DNA from 2 places in the Virgibacillus sp. LDC1 genome. Region 1 is predicted to be linked to the other one. Evidence: a T-box and tRNA genes for the amino acid it is inferred to sense, from the RefSeq annotation. Region 1 holds a T-box; the other holds one or more tRNA genes.
What was found. The T-box of region 1 lies ahead of OHJ21_RS27780 (valine--tRNA ligase). A T-box ahead of a tRNA ligase gene usually reads a tRNA of that ligase, here a tRNA-Val.
Positions count from the first base shown of each region.

Region 2: it has a tRNA-Val gene. The T-box ahead of OHJ21_RS27780 (valine--tRNA ligase) is inferred to sense a tRNA for this amino acid. The anticodon was not compared.

Region 1 is NZ_JAOXLZ010000005.1:711,572-718,302, reverse strand. Features, by position in the region: gene OHJ21_RS27780 (valine--tRNA ligase) at 1-2,415, opposite strand, end outside; T-box leader at 2,526-2,824, opposite strand; gene OHJ21_RS27775 (LysM peptidoglycan-binding domain-containing protein) at 3,075-4,433, opposite strand; gene OHJ21_RS27770 (RluA family pseudouridine synthase) at 4,598-5,506, opposite strand; gene hemL (glutamate-1-semialdehyde 2,1-aminomutase) at 5,503-6,731, opposite strand, start outside.
Region 2 is NZ_JAOXLZ010000001.1:379,945-386,675, reverse strand. Features, by position in the region: gene OHJ21_RS01785 (MBL fold metallo-hydrolase) at 102-839, shown strand; gene OHJ21_RS01780 (DUF3892 domain-containing protein) at 902-1,135, shown strand; gene OHJ21_RS01775 (GNAT family N-acetyltransferase) at 1,222-1,665, opposite strand; gene OHJ21_RS01770 (hypothetical protein) at 2,014-2,277, opposite strand; tRNA gene OHJ21_RS01765 (tRNA-Val) at 2,413-2,485, shown strand; gene OHJ21_RS01760 (hypothetical protein) at 2,638-2,859, opposite strand; gene OHJ21_RS01755 (acyltransferase family protein) at 3,011-4,063, opposite strand; gene OHJ21_RS01750 (hypothetical protein) at 4,775-4,948, shown strand; gene OHJ21_RS01745 (cyclic lactone autoinducer peptide) at 5,367-5,507, opposite strand; gene OHJ21_RS01740 (accessory gene regulator ArgB-like protein) at 5,485-6,033, opposite strand; gene OHJ21_RS01735 (hypothetical protein) at 5,969-6,652, opposite strand.

The DNA.
Region 1 (6,731 bases):
CATCGCCTTATCCGGCGCCTCAAGCGCAAGGGAGGATTGATACTCCGACGTGTTGCAGAAGCGGCGAATATAATCCGCATTGCGATCGATAATGCTGGCAATTTGCCCGCTTACCGGCTTCAATTGCAGTTCCACTTTTTTGCTCATCGGTACGTTTACTTCCGCCCGGATGTTTCGTACAGCTCGGATGACATCCATCAGCAGGTTCATTTCGGTAACGGCTTCCGTACTCTCAAATGCCTCGTCATAGGTCGGCCATGAAGCCAACATTACCGTCTCGCCTTCATGCGGCAAATGCTGCCAGATCTCTTCGGAGATGAACGGCATGAACGGATGGATCAAACGCATCGTGCGGTCCAGTACATAGGCAAGCACCGACTGCGTCTTTTTCTTGGCCGCTTGATCCTCGCCATACAGGGACAGCTTGGCAAACTCAATATACCAGTCACACAGATCATCCCAGATGAAATTGTAGAGCAATCGACCGGTTTCGCCAAATTCGTAGGCATCAATTAGACGCGTAATATCGCGGGAAGTTTCGTTCAGACGGTGCAAAATCCACCGGTCGGCCGTCCCCAGCTCTCCGGAAATGTCGATATCCGCCGCCGTGAAGCCCTCCAGGTTCATGAGCGCAAAGCGTGATGCATTCCAGATCTTGTTCGCGAAGTTACGCGCTTGCTCCACGCGTTCCCAGCGGAAACGAAGATCCTGGCCCGGCGTACTGCCGGTCGATATCATATAACGCATGGCATCTGCGCCATACTGTTCAATAACCTCGAGCGGGTCGATACCGTTGCCGAGCGACTTGGACATCTTGCGGCCTTCGCTATCCCGGACCAGACCATGGATAAGCGTATCTTTGAACGGCATTTGATCCGTAAATTCAAGCCCTTGGAAAATCATCCGCGATACCCAGAACGGAATAATATCATAACCCGTTACGAGAACGCTGGTCGGATAATAACGTTTGAAATCCTCGCTGTCCAGATTCGGCCAGCCCATGGTCGAGAACGGCCATAATGCGGAGCTGAACCAGGTATCCAGCACATCCTCATCTTGTCTCAGATCGTCCTTGCCCAGCTTCGCGCGCGCTTCCTCTTCATTCATGGCAACAACCACTTCGCCCGTGGATTCGGAATACCAAGCCGGAATCCGATGGCCCCACCACAATTGACGAGAAATACACCAATCGCGAACATTCTCCATCCAGTGCAGGTAGGTTCTCTCGAACCGGTCAGGCACGAAGTTAACGCCCTTGCCGGATTTCTGCGCATCCACGGCTGCTTCCGCAAGCGGCTGCATCTTAACGAACCATTGCGTGGACAGATAAGGCTCGACCACTGCGCCGGATCTTTCGCTATGGCCAACCTGATGGACATGATCTTCGATGCGGAGCAGTACGCCAGATTCCTTCATATCGTTTACGATCTGCTTGCGGCATTCGCTCCGGTCAAGACCTTGGTACTTGCCGGCAAACTCATTCATCGTCCCGGATTCATCCATTACGGTGATTTGCGGCAGGTCATGTCTCAGACCCATCTCGAAGTCATTCGGATCATGCGCCGGCGTAATTTTAACCGCTCCGCTGCCGAAATCCTTCTCCACATACTCATCGGCAATAACCGGAATCTCGCGGCCTACGATAGGCAGCACCAATGTCTTGCCGATCATGTCTTTATAGCGCTCGTCTTCCGGATGAACGGCGACGGCCGTATCGCCGAGCATGGTCTCCGGACGGGTCGTTGCTACGGTAATGGAGCCGCTGCCGTCCTTCAGCGGGTATTGCAGGTGATACAAATGGCCGTTGACCTCTTTGTACTCCACTTCAATATCGGACAAAGCCGTGCGGGCAGCCGGGTCCCAGTTGATGATGCGTTTTCCGCGGTAGATGAGCCCTTTATCGTAGAGCTTGACGAATACTTCCCGAACCGCTTCCGATAACCCCTCGTCGAGCGTGAAACGTTCTCTGGAGTAATCAAGGGACAGGCCGATCTTGGACCATTGGTCACGAATCGTATTCGCATATAGATCTTTCCATTCCCACACTTTCTCCAGGAATTTCTCGCGTCCCAGATCGTAACGGGTAACGCCTTCTTCGCGCAGCTTCTGTTCGACCTTGGTTTGCGTGGCGATGCCCGCATGGTCGGAGCCGGGGAGCCACAGCGCATCGTAGCCCTGCATCCGCTTCACGCGAATCAGGATGTCCTGCAGCGTAAAGTCAAGCGCATGGCCGATATGGAGCATGCCCGTAACGTTAGGAGGAGGAATAACAATCGTGTAAGGCTCCGCGTCCCGTCGTTTGCCGGCTTCAAAAAAGCCGCCTTCCTTCCAATACGGATACCATTTTTGTTCGGCTGCCTTCGGATCATACGTCGTCGGCATTTCTAACTGGGATTGGTTTTGTTTTTGATCCATATTTTCGTACCTCCGATACTGTTAATCAGTTTTGCCAACCCGAAATGTTTTAGCCTCCGGGCGTGGCATGGATATCATAGTTGGCGTGAAACAAAAAAAGCCCTTCGTCCTCAAAGGACGAAAGACTGTTCTCTCGCGGTACCACCTTTGTTTCGTGCTTACATGATTCATCCATCGTGTCCTCCCATGAAGAACATGAAAGGCTTACGATCAAGCACGACACTTTACACAGATAACGGCTGCGGCCGGCGAACTCTAACCAGGGTAGCAATCAATCCCTACTCTATCTCAAGTCCGCAACTCCGGGGCGACTTCGGCAAGCTGGTTCCTGCGGAATCTCACAGCGCTTGATAGCAATTCCGCTCTCTGAAGGCCATACCTTCCTACTCTTCCCGTTCAACGTTGTTCTAGCTTATGAAATACCTGTACATATTCTATTCAAATATACCGTGGTTGTTGCATATAGTCAATATTTCGAGTGTTTCCGAACGATCTAGACATCATACCTGTCGATCCTAATAAATCTTATACGTTGTAAAAAGACGCCCCAGCTCGTCCCATCCCTCTCTTCTCCTAACCAAATCCCCGCCAAACAAAAAGCAGGCCAAGGATTTCCTACCTTGACCTGCTGGTTCTTACGCGATGGCTCTCCCCGCCGATTACTGGGGAATGTATAATACCTGGCCTTCTTCCACATTCTGCTCGGACATGCGGTTGTATAACAAAAGCTCTCGTGGCGTCAGTTGATAACGCTCGGCTATCACGTCGAGTGTCTCCTCACGCTGAACAATGCACATCCGTACCTTGCGGAACGGCGTTTCCTCGCGGCGGTTGCCCAGGAACAGACTCTTCCATTCCACATCCTCGGCCGATGCGGAATCCACCGATTCTTCGATTGCCTCTTCCTCGTCTCGAGCAGCTTGCTCCTGATCCTGGACCGTTCTGCTCGATTGAAGCAAAGAAGAGAAGCCTACACCCGATGTGCTGTTTGTGCTGCTGTTCTTCGTGTTGAAGGCCACCTTTAACTCCGGCTTGGTCGGAACCTCTTCGGCTTTAACGGAAACCTCCTCCGTTATATCATCCATATTCTCCGAAGGCACTGCTTCCTCAGCAAAAACAGACTGGATCTCCTCCGTTTCCGATGATTCCAGTACCGGTACGGCTTCAACTTCTTCGCCCTTACGCTCAACGACACCCGGGAAACCGGCTGCTGGATCTTCCGGTTCCGGATCCGGCTCGGCGGCAGCCCGTTCGAATTGCCATACACTTGGAATCGACGGCTCAGCTGCCTGAGCTTCCGTCTCGTTATGTAAGGCATATTCGACCGTATCCCGGGCTTCAGGAGCACTGGAGATGCTTACGCTGCTGTCAGAGTCCTGTGAATCCCGTGTTTGGTTCTCATACTGTGCCCAGGATGCCAGATACTGCTGTGTGCGCGCATCCGTCTCTGACTCTTGGGCTTTGGGCTGAGTCTCGTTGAAGAAAGAAGGTGAACCCGAGTTAGCATCTGCATTAGCACCGCCGCCATGAAGCTGGTCATACGGGTTGGCTGCGAACTGCTGCTCTCCGTTCGAATAAAAATCATTCGCTTCAGGAGCATGTACCACTGTGAATTCCTCATTGGCCCATACTTGGTCACGGGCTCCCGGAGCTGCCGCCTGAATTCCTTTGAGCGACAGAACCCCCGTAATGTTCAAGCTGCGCTTGGATAACAAATCCACGTCAAAATTCTCGATCTCGACGGCGATGTCATCCAATGATGATACCCGGTTCAGCGGGACCGTGATTTCGACCGGAATCCAGTGTTCGAGCGGCTCCGTCTCTCCTGCTTCGGTGTCACCTTTATACAGGCCTGCAAGAAGCAGATGACCCCGAAGCGTGGCCTGGTCCTGCTGGCTGATCACCTGAATATGCGGGATCAACTCCGCCTCTTCCAATTCTTCGATTCCCGGCAAATCTTCCGTTAAATTAATACGCTCGTAAATATCGAACCGCAATCCGTAGGACTGGTCAAACACGGGAATGTCCTCCTTTTTGGCATATACTATCCGTGATCTGTTATCACGGCATGAGCCTAAGTTTTGCCACTCAATTTATCTATATGCCGAAAATAGGAGAGCATGACTTTTTTGCGATTTGTGCGTGAAAGTTACAGGTTCATTCAGGATTTTGCAAGTATTTCTTATCGGTCAGATGCCTCTATGATCCGCTCTCTTAACTCCATCATATCCTGAGGCCAAGGCGCATTCACCTCAATCCTCTCACCCGAGAGAGGATGAGTAAACAACAGACGCTCGCCATGCAGCGCTTGGCGCGGAAACACCCCTGGTCCTCCGTACAAGGAATCTCCCAGAAGAGGATGTCCCATATGACTTAGATGCACCCGGATCTGATGCGTACGGCCGGTTTCCAGGCGAATTTGCAGCAGGCTGGCTTTGGGATACACCTCAGATGAGAGAACATGCGTGATCGCAGCCTGCCCGGTTAATGACACCCTCCGGCGGCTTGCATGATAGCGGTCTTTGCCTATCGGCAGATCAATTCTCCTCAGATCCTGCGAGACCCTTCCCTGAACGATAGCCGCGTACATCCGGACGATCTTCTTCTCCCGCATGTCCTCGTCAAGCTTGAGCTGCGCATATTCATTCTTGGCGTACAGTACGGGACCGGTTGTATCCTTATCCAGCCGATGAATATGCCGGACTGCCGTATGAATTCCTTCGGCTTCGTAATATGCGGCTACCACATGATTCAGTGTCGTCTCCCGGCTCTCGTTGTCCGGATGGACCGCCATGCCGGCCGGTTTGTTCACGACCAGGCAGAAATCGTCCTCGTAAAATACATCAAGCTCCTGCCATCTCGGTTCAATGCCGTAATCCCGATAAGGAAAAAGGACCAGCCGAAGCCGGTCCCCTCTCCATTGTATCCCCTGTTCATGATGAAGCTTGCGATACAGCTTCTCGGGCATACCGACCGTTTCCATAAGCCACTTGGCAGCGGCCTCGTTCCGATCCGGCTGACTAAGCAGCGCCTTGCCCGGCGTCATCTCCAGCCATTCGCCGCGTTTGCTCCAATTGCCCCCGTAGCTCATAAGCTCTTGAAGGCGTTGTAGTTGGCTTCGATGGTAGCATCGATATCTTCCACCGTATGAGCTCCCGAGATGAACATGCCCTCGAACTGGGAAGGAGGTACGCTGACTCCCTCTTGCACCATCGCTGCAAAATATCGACGGAAACGATCCAGATCACTAGTCTTGGCCGTATCGAAATTGACGACCGGCGTATTCGTGAAGAAAGGACATACCATGGACCCGATCCGATTGATCGTAAGCGGGATACCGAATTCTTGAGCGTTACGCTCAAATCCTGCCTGAAGGCGGGCTCCCCGTTCCTCCAGCTGTTCATAAACAGCAGGCGTCAACAGCTTCAGGGTGGTGTAGCCGGCCGCCATGGCGAGCGGATTTCCGCTTAACGTTCCTGCTTGATAGATCGGCCCTGCCGGAGCAATCTGATCCATCAGCTCACGCTTGCCTCCATAAGCACCGACCGGCAGACCGCCGCCGATTACCTTGCCAAGGCATGTCAAATCCGGCGTTACGCCATAACGTCCTTGCGCGCAGTTCAGATCAACGCGGAATCCGGTCATCACCTCGTCGAAAATAAGCACGCTGCCATAATCGGAAGTGACCTTGCGGAGACCTTCCAGGAATCCTGGCTGCGGAGGGACCACCCCCATATTGCCGGCCACGGGCTCTACAATCACCGCTGCAATTTCTTCGCCGAACCGCTCAAAGGCAAGCTGTACCGACTCCAGGTCGTTATAAGGAACCGCAATGGTGTTGGAAGCCACGCTTTCAGGGACACCCGGACTATCGGGAAGCCCAAGCGTTGCGATCCCCGATCCCGCCTTGATCAGAAGGCTGTCGGCGTGACCGTGATAGGAGCCCTCGAATTTGATGATTTTGCTGCGTCCGGTATAACCGCGCGCGAGGCGGATAGCGCTCATGGTAGCTTCCGTACCGGAATTCACCATCCGCACGACCTCGATCGACGGCACGCGCTCGCAGACGAGTTTCGCCATCTTCGTTTCCAATAGGGTTGGCGCACCGAAGCTGGTTCCCTTGGCAGCCGTCTCCTGAAGCGCTTCAACGACCTCAGGGTGTGCGTGGCCCATAATCAGCGGTCCCCAGGAACCTACGTAATCGATAAAGCTGTTGCCATCGATATCATATACGCGGCTGCCTTCTCCGCGATCGATATAAATCGGCGTTAATCCCACAGACTTAAACGCACGTACCGGACTGTTGACACCGCCGG
Region 2 (6,731 bases), on a different contig from region 1:
CCCCGATTCGATCATATAATCCGTGTAAATCCACGTGGAATTCGTTAAAATATACATTAGCATACTGGACTGCACATCAAATCATCAGGAGGTTTCATCCATTGACACTGAAATTGCAAATGCTTGGCACCGGCAGTGCGTTTGCCAAGAACTACTATAACAATAACGCACTGATCCATGACGGAAATTTCACACTGCTCATCGACTGCGGCATTACCGCTCCCATGGCACTTCATCAGCTAAATAAAACATTTAACGACCTGGATGCCGTGCTTATCACTCACATTCATGCTGACCATGTAGGCGGACTTGAGGAGCTTGCCTTTATTATGAAAATGAAATATAACCGCAAGCTCCCGCTCTACATTGCTGAATCGCTGGTGGAACCGATATGGGAACATTCACTCAAAGGCGGCTTATATCAACAGGGACATATCTCCTCCCTGGATGATGTATTTGACGTACGCCCTTTGAAACCGGGAGTAAAGGCCAATATTTCATCAGGGATCTCGGTAGAGTTGATTCATACGCAGCATATTCCCGGCAAGGACAGCTATTCGCTTTATCTGAATGACCGGATTTTTTACAGTGCTGACATGGTATTCGATCCTATACTGCTCAACCAATTGGTGAATGAGCGGGATTGTGAAGTGATTCTGCACGAATGTCAGCTGCAGGGCCCGGGCGAGGTTCATACGACACTGGATGAACTGCTGAGCCTCCCTGAAGAAATTCAGGAACGCACCTATCTCATGCATTACAGCGATGAGGTCGAAGCTTTCATTGGCAAGACCGGTATCATGGAATTTGTGGAGCAGCAGCGGGTGTACGAATTGTAGAACAATATAGATGAATAGTTTATGAGGTTTCCCGGGAACACTAATGCCGGGAGGCGATTCATATGGATAATGCACAACAAGAAGTCGTAGGCGTCCGTAAAAATGGCGATGGCGACATCATCGAACTTAAACTGGATAACGGTAGTGTCGTTGACTACAAGACAGCTCAACAGATGGCCAAGAATAAAGAAATTAAAAACCTGAACGTATTCCGTGGACGTGACGGAGACGAACATCTTCGTTCCAATGCGGATGGCGATCCCAGCAACAACCTGGATAATTTGCCAAACTTTTAATTCATGCCTAAAAAGACCTCGAGTCGATACTCGAGGTCTTTTCTTTTTAGAACGATGGGATCATTAGCACCTTATAGTTAAGAAGCCTACAGTTCCTTTTTCATACGAACGTGGGGAATGCCAGCATCATCAAACGGCTCGTCCGAAATCGTTTCATACCCAAGCTTGCGATAAAATGCCTCCGCTTGCACCTGCGCATCCAGCACGGAATACTGCAGTTTCAATTCACGCGCCTGCGCTTCCAATGCCATCATGAGCACACGCCCTATCCCTTTGGAACGGAATGGCTTACGTACTGCGATTCGCTGCATTTTGGCGGAATCCTTATTGTAATAGGTGATGCGTCCGGTTGCCGCGTACTGTCCCTCTGATTTGATCAAGATATGATGCGCATCGGATTCGAGGCGATCGTAATCATCAATCTCCAGGTCAATCGGAACCTTCTGTTCAAGCACGAAGACATCCTTCCGGATATCCAGCGCCTGCTGCAACTGCTCTTCTGTTGATACATTTATGATTTCTGCTGCCATTTCAACACCTCTTTATGTAGAATCAATTCCTTGTGATAACGCAGATCGAGATATTATACAAAATAATCATTTTCCTGTATAGTATAAGCTAACGTTTTCTTGAAAGGAGCATGGCCTTTATGGGCATGGGAACCACGATATTTTGGGCTGTTATCATCTCAGCCATCATCATCTACCCTATTTTTTGGGCGATCAAAAAAGGTTATTCCCGTAAATGGGATGAGGAATAGCATCGGCCGTTTTACAGCAAACCGTCAGCTTGAGAGCCGACGGTTTGCTCTGCTCACTGTTGAGCAAAAGATAAAGACATTGATAGGATCAATCTGTTACAAAACGTTACTGACCCCTTTATGGTTGGAGGTCGCGTAATGTATCTACCGAATCCATCGGCGGCACCGGCTCCAGTGCCCCGCTTCCCTGGTTAGAATAAACGTCCTGATCTACAGAACGGCCGTAAACATCGAGCAATACAGGCGCTGCAGGCCCATGCAGCGGCTCCAACTGCACCGACGTTCTCTCCGGGATACTGCAACCGCTCCCCAGTACAGATACCCCCAGCAACGAGAGCACCAGTCCGGCTCGTTTGAAATAATGGGATTTCCCACCTGCCATGCCATTCACGCTCCTCCATTGGCAAAATCATGCTGTATTTAGTCTGAACCGGAATGTGATTTTTTATAACGAGAAAACCATTGACAGCCACATGGTCTGCTGGTAATATATGAATTACCTTTTTAAATATTTCATGATCTGTTAGCTCAGCTGGGAGAGCACTATCTTGACAGGGTAGGGGTCAGTGGTTCGAGCCCACTACAGATCATAGCCTAGAGCCCTTGCGTAGCAAGGGCTCTTTTCTTTTTCATTCGCAACTATTAGCTCTAAAAATTAAGTGAGGGTAGGTAAAATGAGTTTTTTAGAAGCTATATCGGCTGAAGATTGTATGTATGTCGAACGATATATTATTGCAGTTGGTTATAGCTGCATATGAACGCGATTGTTGTTATATAGAAGCGAATCTGAAAACACCTGAACATATGTCGATACAATAAAATTAGCTGTAGACCGAGCATTGTACGCCAGACCATTTTTACCATCCTCAATTTTGTTCAATCTATGGTGAGCTGACCTAGCAGAGGCCAGTGCTTCTGCTGATGTTTCGTTAGCATTAATCGCTCTGCCTAATTTTCCATCCATGTTGTCCACCTTCGTTTCTACTCTGGTGATTTTTTAGCATTTCGGACTGTACACCGTCCATACCCTTTCCCCCATTCTCTCTAAATAGAACAAATTATTACGCATATAAAAAAAGCAGGCCACATATGACCTGCTTACGTTTAGGTTAATCTCACTGTAAAGTTTTTGCTTTTGAAACAACTACAGAACCCTCTTTTGTTACCTTGCTTTTAAAACTCCAATTCTTTAACTTCATCGCTGGCTTTTCAATAAAATGCCACGACAAGAATGCAAGCCCGAGGACAACAGGGATACTAATTAATATGTTTGCAATCACTGGTATCCCAGCACCCCAAAGATAAGTTACTGTTTGTTGTACAGGAAATGCGTAAATGTATATACCATAAGATAAATCACCGCGCTTCCCAAAATTATGGAATCTAATTTTATTATGGTATGAAAGATAAAATATCAGATATCCACCACAAACAGTAAACACATCGATCAAACCACCAAACTTAATGCTAGTGATAATTAACACCAACGATATGAGTGCATACCATTTATTTAATGGTATCTTATCCCTATATGAATATACCAACATACCGCTTGCAAAAAAGGGAAACAAGTCAATGAGTGATGGGAGATAAACCCAACTTATGTTTTCTGGGACATACGATCTTAAAAAAAGTCTACCGTAAATTGAAAAGACAAATAAAAACAGAAGAATTTCTTTTCTTTTTAAGGCGCCAAATATTCCGATTACTGCGACAATTGCATAACACAAAATTTCGTAAGGGATTGTCCATAACGACCCATTAATAGAGTTATTAAATGAGAATGTATCTTCAAAAACACCTGGCAATGTCCAATGCATCGGAAACATGAAAACCACTTTTAAGTATTCATATGTTCTTTCGTCGCCTAAATAATCTTTCATAGACAGAGTAGTTACTATGGGACCAACAACAAAAGCACAAAAAAACGTAGCTGCAATTAACCCAGGGTAAATACGCAATACTCTAGATTTAGTAAAGGTCCAAAAGTTATTTGACTTGTCGAAGCTTTGAGTTACTAGAAAGCCGCTGATAGTAAAAAATATGGCTACAGCCATTGATCCTAAATCCCACTGTCCATTCGATAATTTTGAAAACAACTCGCCGTTATGAGCAGTCAGAGGATAAGCATGAGAAAAAATCACTAAGACAGCTGCCAAAAACCGCATGATGTTGTAGTTATTGCTTTTATGCGATAACTGTATCCGACTTCCTACCGTTTGTTCTTTACTGATAGTAATTGCCCCCTAGCTGATGTTTGTTCACAATCATAATTATCAGCTAAGGAGGCTAAAAATACCATATATTTTTTTATGTTTCTGGTTTCTATTTTCCACCTATCTCTTCTACTCCTGGGTTTGTTTATCAGCACGAACAAACTTCTAATTTCCTCGATTTTCCATCCTGAATAATCTCTAACAATTTCACCTCCTGACCAGGGTAAAAAATTCCAACCGCCGTGATAACCTAATTGGAAACACTGTGCTCAGTATCACAACGATAAATGAATCGGTTTGAAATACAAGTATAAAAATTCTTTATTTTGGATCAACAAAAATGGCACCCTGCCAGCATTATGCTGGTAGGGTTTTGCTTGTTCTATATTATAAAGATCAAATCTCGATTGATCTTACAAAATCTAACACACTTCGACATATAGATCTGTAGATCAACAAATCGAAACATCCATTATTGTTCATAATATCCCAATGTAATCCAAAATCACTATATACTCGGTGTTAGGTGTATGTTACGGTTAGATCAAGGTTGGCCAACTGATAACTGATATTCTTTTACATCTTGATATTTCACACACGCTAACATACACTGTTATGGTAACGCCACCTGCCAATTTCGATATAGTGCGTGGAGTTATTAAGATGAAAGCAGACGGTGAAGGGACCCATATAGATATGCTCAATGGCAACGGAAGAGGATATCCTGAATCTATTAGTTGGAACGCCAAACCTGGGGAGAAAATTTATTTTAGAGTACTTGATAACGGCTTTAATAATTTCAATGAACCTTATACAATCCAGTTTACAAAAACATAGAAAAGCCTCTGCTGGCGTTTTGCTGACAGGGTTCCTCTACTTCTGCTTCTTTATATCATTACTGAATTGTCGAATACTGACACACAATTTAAAATAGCTATCGGTGAGTAAATTTAATATGTTATCATTCTTAAAAACAATATCTTGCATCAGTAATTCTAAATTCATCAACAGTAGATACTATCCCACGACATCACAATGCTTGTAGATATAAAAAACGTGTTAAATAATGCCCCTTTTGTTTGTTTTCATAAGTGACGTACGCATCGCAAGATCAAACGACACCAAACTTCTACTTATCCATATAAAAAAACGGTACCTAGAAAGGTACCGGAAACCATAACCCACATATTCATACATCGTTTATCTATATCATAACTAAAACGTACCTCAGTCCCCTTACGGATAGGGTCATGGCTTATTTCAAAAGTTCTTCCGGTGTCTCTCCGCTGTACACAAATACGGGACTTGCTGTATTCACTACGAATACGGCTACCATCGTCAGAGCAGATGCGATAAAAGAAAACAACCGATGTCTAATCCTGTGGATCCATAACATGAGCTTGTCCTCCTTTCCAGCGTAATAAACTAATAGCCTGGACCAAATATATGACAGCCAATGTTGGGGACTGAAGTCCAAAATTAAACATAACAATGAGACTGCTAATCATGCGGAGTTTTGCGTAATGCTTCTTCGGTATTCGGGACTGCCTCTCGATTCGGCTGGGAGCGAACACCATCACCAGCAACAGACTGAGAGCATTAAGGATGAGCACACCTTCGGTATCAATATCTACAAAAGATACCAGGGTGAATAATGCTGTCGTGAATGCAATGCAGCCGGCCCCCGTCTTAAGGTGATACCCTCCTGAAAATTGCCTTAATATCGCGAAACCCATCAAGGCTAAAACAGCCTGCTTCACGTTACCCGTTAATATAGAGATAACTAGCGTGAAGACCACAATAAACAATACGTTTAAAATGATGGCGATGGCATGGCTCAAAACAGGAACAGAGGACTTATGGTCGGGTACCTGGCGTTTGATCCCCTCCGCTATCCGCTTTGATATTCCTTCTATGATCATAAGAATCCCGCTCCTCTGTATTGATGGCATAATACAAGAAGATTCCAAATGTTATTCCAAAGAAGAGAAGATGCAGCCATAAACGGTTGAGGTAAAATAGAATCGCAATTAATATCAGCACCACGATAATCAAAGCGATCAGTAGAACATGTTCAAATTTAATCCGCAGCTTTTCCAGATCATACTTAAACCCAATACCAAATCTGTACATAATATAGGATATCAATAGTCCTGTCGCTCCTGACAGGATTTGAAGAATATAACCATTGGCATGATCGGTCTGAATGGAGTCAATCGATCCGAATATCGTTGTCAAATAGGCCGTCTGTACCAACGCATAAAGCATGTATCCAATAATGGTACATATCGCCGACCAGATAACTGGAATCTTAATAATGGCAGAAAATAAGAAAACGAAGATCAGCACGGTAATGAGAGGGGCGAGAAAATCCAATTGCAGCTCGTTGCGCATAATGAAGCTTTGTAAGTTGGCAAGTATCATGACAATCAACGCCTGCCATATGTACTCTGTTGTCTTAAATCTAAGCAATGACATGATTAGTGAATAAATCGCCAGTGTTTCAAATGTTGAAAACACCATAAACCAAATAACTTCCATTCAAAGCTTTCCTCCCTACACCCAAGAAATGGTTAAATGTGTACTACGCCACTTCCCGATTTATCCTGATTACACTGGT